Regions from separate parts of the Erwinia sp. AC075 genome, predicted to be linked through region 1. Evidence: predicted binding sites of a transcription regulator. Region 1 holds the regulator's gene; the other holds the start of a gene.
What was found. The regulator CRP, encoded in region 1, controls carbon source genes, mostly activating them, when cyclic AMP is high. The targets are predictions, from matches to a motif close to ATGTGANNNNNNTCACAT.
Positions count from the first base shown of each region.

Region 2: a site for CRP is predicted at 1,953-1,970, ahead of AC0IXH_RS23565 (nucleoside-specific channel-forming protein Tsx). Genes of this name have one in related genera too.

Region 1 is NZ_CEEDEU010000001.1:4,259,800-4,263,766, forward strand. Features, by position in the region: gene AC0IXH_RS19885 (YccS/YhfK family putative transporter) at 1-1,347, opposite strand, end outside; gene crp (cAMP-activated global transcriptional regulator CRP) at 1,406-2,038, opposite strand; gene AC0IXH_RS19895 (OsmC family protein) at 2,346-2,756, shown strand; gene AC0IXH_RS19900 (phosphoribulokinase) at 2,796-3,665, opposite strand; gene AC0IXH_RS19905 (creatininase family protein) at 3,844-3,967, shown strand, end outside.
Region 2 is NZ_CEEDEU010000001.1:5,076,731-5,080,697, reverse strand. Features, by position in the region: gene smpB (SsrA-binding protein SmpB) at 1-245, shown strand, start outside; RNA gene ssrA (transfer-messenger RNA) at 298-661, shown strand; gene AC0IXH_RS23570 (PA4780 family RIO1-like protein kinase) at 787-1,641, shown strand; gene AC0IXH_RS23565 (nucleoside-specific channel-forming protein Tsx) at 2,172-3,038, shown strand; gene speG (spermidine N1-acetyltransferase) at 3,180-3,737, shown strand; gene AC0IXH_RS23555 (hypothetical protein) at 3,809-3,967, opposite strand, start outside.

The sequences.
Region 1 (3,967 bases):
GCTGATAAGGGTGATGGCTAACATCACCAGCAGCACGATGGATTCGGGTGCCTGCAGGCGCAAGGTCACCGCGGCAATCACCAGCCCGGCCAGCGTGCCCAGCGCACGGTGCTGGATGCGGACGCGCGTTGCGCTGTAACCGTTCTGGCTGACAAACATGACCGTCATCAGGATCCAGTAGGGTTTGGGCAGATTAAAGAACAGCGCCAGCGAACTGGCAAATGTGAGCATCACCGCGAAGCGGGCGGCGGTGCGCAAGGCGGCCGATTTCAGCGACAAATAGCTTCTGATGGCCGGCAGCAGCGGCAGTCGGCGCTGCCGGTCAGCCATCAAATCGCGCTGATAAAGGGGACGCTGGGTACGCAGCACCCGACCAATCCGGCTGAAGTGGTAATAGCAGAAGGTGCCCACCGGGTTATCCGGATTCTGCCGTGAGATCTTCTCCAGCGCCTGAAGCTGCTTATCCATGGTGAAGCGCTCGGGCAGCTTGTGGTAAAGGATATCGTCGGCCAGTTCACGCAGCCTGGCGGCGATGGTCTGCGCGTTCCAGCGGATCACCGCTTCGGCATGGCTTTGCTCCACCAGCTTTTGCACTTCTTCCGGCTGATGCAGGCTGACGGAGATGTGCTCCTGCAAATCCAGCGCGATTTGAAACGCGCGGGTCAGCCGCTTGTGGTGATTGTTGTTGGTAGCTGACAGCATATGCATCTGCTGATAGCAGGTGGTGATCAGGTCGACCGCTTTTTGCTGACGCGCCAGCAGCGGAGGCAGGGCTTTCTCCGGATCGGTGAGTTTGGTCAGCAGGGTGTATTTCGCTTCGCAGTAACCCGCCAGCTCGCGATAGAGCAGGCTTAAGGTTTCCCGCAGCGGTTGCTCTTTCCACAGCCAGAACCAGACCCAGTTGAACACGCCGTACCAGATGGTGCCGAGCACGTAGAGCATCGGCGGTTCCCACACCGGCATGCGTCCTGCCAGGCTAAGGGTGAAGATTGCGGCTATCAGCGAGCCGGGCAGCAGGCGGCCATGCAGCGGGCTGATTTCACCGGTGACGCCCAGCAGCATCGCCATCGAAAACAGGATCACGGGCAGGGGAACGTGGTGACCGGCAAGATACTGGATCAGGAAACTGCTGAAGGCGAACAGGCTTCCGCCAACGATCAGGCGTTTGAAAAAGCGCTTATGAGGAGTATCAAGGCCAGCGAGGTTGCAACAGGCAGGGACTAAGGAAAACAGCAACCCTTTTTGCAAGTCGCCCAGTAGCCATCCCATCGCTACCGGTAAACAGAGCACCAGCGTCTGGCGCAATGCGTAGTTGATCTCCGGGTGATAAATCAGTCGACGCCACATCACTCCACACCAAATAAAAAGGCGCAACACCAGGTGTTGCGCCGTGGATCAGAGCCGATTAGCGAGTGCCGTAGACAACGATAGTTTTACCGTGTGCCGAGATCAGGTTCTGATCTTCCAGCATCTTCAAAATGCGTCCCACTGTTTCACGAGAACAGCCAACGATTTGCCCAATTTCCTGGCGGGTGATCTTGATCTGCATCCCATCCGGGTGCGTCATGGCGTCCGGTTGTTTTGCCAGGTTCAGCAAGGTCTGCGCGATGCGACCCGTCACATCGAGGAAAGCTAAATTGCCCACTTTCTCAGAAGTGACCTGCAAGCGATTCGCCATCTGTGCAGACAGGCGCATCAGAATGTCAGGGTTAACCTGGATCAGCTGACGGAATTTTTTGTAAGAGATTTCAGCCACTTCACAGGCTGTCTTCGCGCGTACCCACGCGCTACGCTCCTGACCTTCTTCAAACAGGCCAAGCTCGCCAATAAAGTCGCCCTGATTGAGGTAAGACAGGATCATCTCTTTGCCTTCTTCATCCTTGATAAGCACCGCTACTGAACCTTTGACGATATAGTAGAGGGTTTCTGCCTTTTCACCCTGATGAATCAGCGTGCTCTTGGATGGATACTTATGAATATGGCAATGAGACAGGAACCATTCAAGTGTCGGGTCTGTTTGCGGTTTGCCGAGAACCATTCGCTGTTATCCTCTGTTGTAATCGTGCCTAAATACAGGGGCAGAGTTCCCTGCCAGGCGTTGAAATAGTCAAGCGTTTCCCATCAGGAAATTTATTCGGGCCTCTGTTAAAAGCCTGGCTCGTTATGCGATTCGTTTCGTCGTGCCTGTAGAGTACTGACGAAAATATTACAGCTTTGTTTGTAGCACAGCTTTCAACGAGTGTCTTGTGTTGTCTCGCTTCAGCATAGTGCGAAAATTGCCGCATTGCCGTTTTTCTGCCTAAAGCGTAATCTGGCGATAACTGAATGAATTAGAGGAAATTGTTATGCAGGCTCGAGTCAAGTGGGTTGAAGGGTTAACGTTTTTGGGAGAATCCTCATCCGGGCATCAGGTTCTGATGGACGGAAATGCGGGCGATAAAGCCCCGAGCCCGATGGAGATGGTGTTGATGGCCGCGGGCGGATGCAGCGCAATCGACGTGGTTTCCATTCTGCAGAAGGGCCGCCACGACGTAAAGGATTGCGAAGTGAAGCTCAGCTCCGAACGCCGTGAAGAGGCCCCGCGCCTGTTCACCCACATCAATCTGCACTTTATCGTCACCGGCGTGGCCTTAGGCGATAAAGCGGTGTCGCGTGCCGTCGATCTCTCCGCGGAGAAATATTGCTCGGTGGCACTGATGCTGGGCAAGGGCGTGGAAATCACCCACAGCTATGAAGTGATTGAGTTACCGGCGTAAGTCATCCCATCGCCGCCCTAAGCCCCGTGCCCGCGGGGCTTACTCTATTTTCTTACCCTGGATCAGACGCTTCACCAGCGGCCCCATAATCAGCTCCATCGCCAGCCCCATCTTGCCGCCCGGCACCACCAGCGTATTAATGTGCGAGATAAAGGATCCCTGCAGCATCGACAGCAAATACGGGAAGTCGATATCTTCCAGCGCCTGGAAATGGATCACCACAAAGCTTTCATCCAGCGACGGGATACCGCGCGCCGCGAACGGGTTAGAGGTATCCACCGTCGGCACACGCTGGAAGTTAATGTGCGTGCGGGAGAACTGCGGCGTAATAAAGTTGATGTAATCCTCCATGGATCGCACCACCGAATCCATCACCGCTTCGCGTGAGTGGCCGCGTTCGCTGGTATCGCGCACCAGTTTCTGGATCCACTCCAGGTTCACGATCGGTACCACGCCAACCAGCAAATCAACCTGCTGCGAGACATTGTTCTGCGGCGTCACCACGCCGCCATGCAGCCCTTCATAAAACAGCACGTCGGTCGGTTCCGGCAGGGGTTGCCACGGCGTAAAGGTTCCCGGAACCTGATTCCAGGGGACCGCTTCATCATAGGTGTGCAGATATTTGCGGGATTTGCCGCTGCCTGACCGGCCATATTCCGCGAAGGTCTGTTCGAGCAGGGCGAAGTCATTGGCTTCCGGGCCGAAATAGCTGATATGGCGGCCCATATCGCGCGCTTTTCGGATCGCCATATCCATTTCAGGACGGGTATAACGGTGAAAGCTGTCGCCTTCGACTTCGGCGGCATGCAGATTCAGCTGCTGGAAAATTTTTCTGAAGGCCAGGCTGGTGGTGGTGGTTCCCGCCCCGCTGGAGCCGGTGACGGCAATAACCGGATGTTTGGCTGACATGCGCATACCTCCCTGAGTAAAGTCACATCGATCACGCATTGGTACCATGTTTCGCGCACGGGTGTCATCTTTGCCACTCTCTGATGCCAAAAAAGCAACGCTGCGCCGCATTTTTGCTGCTTCAATTCGGCCACGAATATCCGCAGACTGACAAAAATGATGCAGGAGAAGGTGCCAGATGAATATGCCGTCGTCACGCTGGTGGTGGGATCTTTCCACCCGAGAATTCAGTGAGCTGGACATGGATAAAGTGATCGCGGTGCTGCCGATTGGCGCCGTCGAGCAGCATGGTCCGCACCTGC
Region 2 (3,967 bases), 820 kb from region 1:
TGGTCTGCGACCCTACCCGCACCCGCAAGCTTCTGCTTAAGGAGCGCGAGCTGGCAATCCTGTTCGATAAAGCCAACCGCGATGGTTACACCATCGTCGCTTTATCGCTGTACTGGAAAAATGCCTGGGCCAAGCTGAAGATTGGCGTAGCTAAAGGTAAGAAAGAGCACGACAAACGCGGTGATATCAAAGATCGCGAATGGAAGACCGACAAAGCACGTATTATGAAACACGCAAATCGCTAAGCCTATGGCGTAGCGACAGGTTTTTCTGTTATACTGCTTCACAGTAGTACATGGGGCTGATTCTGGATTCGACAGGATTTGCGAAGCCCTAGGAGCATGCCGAGGGGCGGTTTGCCTCGTTAAAAGCCGCAAAAAAATAGTTGCAAACGACGAAAACTACGCACTAGCAGCTTAATAACCTGCTCAGAGCCCTCTCTCCCTAGCCTCCGTTCTTAGGACGGGGATCAAGAGAGGTCAAAAACAAAAGAACTCGTGTGGATGTCCTGCCTGGGGCTGAAACACTAAATCTAATCAGGCTAGTTGGTTAGTGGCGTGTCCGTTCGCAGCTAACCGGCGAATGTAAAGACTGGACTAAGCATGTAGTGCCGACGGTGTAGTAATTCTGGACGCGGGTTCAACTCCCGCCAGCTCCACCAAATTCTTGGTCGATGGTTACCAGACCCACTCGATGAAGTCCTGAGAACCCACACGGTGAAAACCTTGTGGGTTTTTTTGTGCCTGATATCTTTCGTAACCTGGCTGAAATAAGGTATAAAGCCGCATGAAAATCCCAAACCGAATCCAACCTCTGGTTGATGATGGCCTGATAGACGATGTGCTCCAACGCCTTAAAAGCGGAAAGGAAGCCGACGTTTACACTGTGTTATGCGGTGACAAGATCAATTGTGCCAAAGTGTACAAGGAAGCGACACAGCGCAGCTTTAAGCAGGCCGTGCAGTATCAGGAAGGCCGCAAGGTCCGTAACTCACGTAGCTCCCGTGCGATGCAGAAAGGCTCTAAATTCGGCCGCAAGCAGCAGGAAGAGTCCTGGCAAACCGCAGAGGTGGATGCGCTGTTCCGGTTGGCAGAAGCGGGCGTACGAGTCCCTCAGCCCTATCTTTGTATCGACGGCGTGCTCCTGATGGAACTGGTGACGGATGCAGACGGCATGGTGGCTCCACGTCTTAGCGATGTGACTATGTCCGAAGAAAGCGCGGTGACTGATTTCCATACCATGATCCGTAATATCGTACGCATGTTGTGTGCCGGTATCGTGCATGGTGACCTGTCGGAATTTAACGTACTGCTCGATGCACAAGGCCCGGTCATTATCGACTTGCCTCAGGCTGTCGATGCTGCAGCGAATAACCATGCTGAAGCCATGTTCGAGCGTGACGTGAATAACATCACGGCGTACTACGGTCAGTTTGCTCCGCAGTTGCTGAAAACCCGTTATGCGAAAGAAATTTGGCTGCTGTATGAAGACGGCAAGTTAACCCCAGAAACTCCGCTGACAGGACTGTTCGTCGAAGAGATTCATGAAGTCGATATGGACTCGCTGATGGATGAAATCATTACGGCGGAAGATGACTATTACGAACGTCAGCGGGCAAATAAAGAACGCGACGAAGAGTAGATGATTCTGCCCCGGTAAAATTCTGCGGCTATTTTGCAGGTGTTATTAAGGAGATCACTCCCCGCGATCTTCTTAATGAAACCAAAAAGGGCTCATCTCGCCAGGATGACGCGATGCTAAAAAACGCCACCATCCATAAGCTTACCTTATTATAAGCCGCTGCCATTCCCCTTCTCTTCCCACTGCAGAATCGGTAAATCCACTTCCGCTTTTTGCCTGTTGTACCTTAAACAGCGATGCAAACGATTACCTGGCTCAAAAAACCCCCTTCCTGTCCTCAATCCCCTTTCAGACCATCCGGTCAAACATATTTGTGACACCCATCACACTTTACCTAAAGTGAAATGAAACAAGGTTTGACAAGTGTGAGCGATATCTATTTCCTTAAGCGCGGATGACGGCACACTGCCGCAGCATTCATCGCGGGTGTTTTTTGCTGTGAAAACAGTCACCCTTTCCTCTTCTGTTGACGACTTAATAAGACCTTCGCAGTGGCTTCATAAAAGGGTCATTAAGCCTGTGGTAATATAATGAAATATAAAATTCTGATGGCTGGCGCACTCGCAGCGCTCTCTTATAGTGCCTCTTCAACTGCTGCTACCGATTCGCCGGAGTATGTTTCCGACTGGTGGCATCAGAGCGTCAACGTGGTGGGAAGCTACCACACCCGTTTCGGACCTCAGTTCAATAACGACGTATATCTGGAATACGAAGCGTTCGCCAAAAAAGACTGGTTCGATTTCTACGGCTATATCGATGCGACTAACTTCTTCGGCGTGGGTAACTCCAATGCTAACGGTATCTTTGACCACGGCTCCCCGCTGTTTATGGAAATCGAACCTCGTTTCTCTATCGACAAGCTGACCAACACGGACCTGAGCTTCGGCCCGTTCAAAGAGTGGTACTTCGCGAACAACTATATCTACGATATGGGCCGTAACAGCGATAACCGCCAGAACACCTGGTTCATGGGTCTGGGTACCGATATCGATACCCACTCAGATGTTGGCCTTTCACTGAACGTGTATGCCAAATACCAGTGGGAAAACTACGGTGCAGCGAACGAAAACAGCTGGGATGGCTATCGCTTTAAGGTGAAATACTTCGTGCCGATTACCAGCCTGTGGGGCGGAAATCTGAGCTACATCGGCTTCACCAACTTTGACTGGGGCTCCGATCTGCGTGATGAGACCGGCCCGTCCCGTACCAGCAACTCTATCGCTTCCAGCCATATCCTCTCGCTGGGTTACGATCACTGGCATTACTCGTTCGTGGCGCGTTACTTCCACAACGGCGGACAGTGGGCTGATGGCCAGGAGCTGAACTTTGGTAACGGTCAGTTCGAAGTGAAATCCACCGGTTGGGGTTACTACCTGGTCGCTGGCTACAACTTCTGATGCCTTAACGCATTCTAAACGCCAGCACCGTAAACCGTGCTGGCGTTATTGTTTCTACGCTTACGCCGTGCCATTTCCTCCCGTCAGACGTATAATTCCTCAGCAATATTGCATCTGATAAAAGGAACTTATATGTCTCCCATGCCTGCCGAAGATGGCTTAAAACTGCGTCCTCTCGAACGTGAAGATCTGCGTTTTGTTCACCAGCTTGATAACAACGCAAGCGTTATGCGTTACTGGTTTGAAGAGCCGTACGAAGCGTTTGTGGAACTGTCCGATCTCTACGATAAGCATATTCACGATCAGAGCGAACGTCGGTTTGTGGTTGAATTTGAAGGGGATAAAGCGGGACTGGTTGAACTGGTTGAGATTAACCATATTCACCGACGTGCTGAATTTCAGATTATCATTGCCCCCAGCCATCAAGGGAAAGGCCTTGCCAGTAAAGCCGTCAAGCTGGCGATGGATTACGGATTTTCCGTGCTGAACCTGTATAAACTTTACCTGATCGTTGATAAAGAAAATAAGAAAGCCATTCACATCTACACCAAATTAGGCTTCGATATTGAAGGCGAACTTATCCACGAATTCTTTATTAACGGCGAATACCGTAACACCATTCGCATGTGCATTTTCCAGCAGCAGTATCTGGCAAAACATAAACCCGCACACGTGATGCTGAACCCGACGGCGCAATAGCGTCGGGACGGTTTTGAACCCGTCAAAACGCGCTATCAGGGGAAGAGCGATCTTCCCCTGGTTGCCCGCATCTAGCCGCGCGCGCCCACCGGATTCATAATGGTATTTACCTTCTCCGGATGGATGTTGTACATGCCGCCATTAAACGGATCGACAAACAGCCAGCCAGGAATGCCACCCAGCGGAATGTTGCCGAGGATGTACCAGAGGTTGGCTCTCTCTTCCAGTGG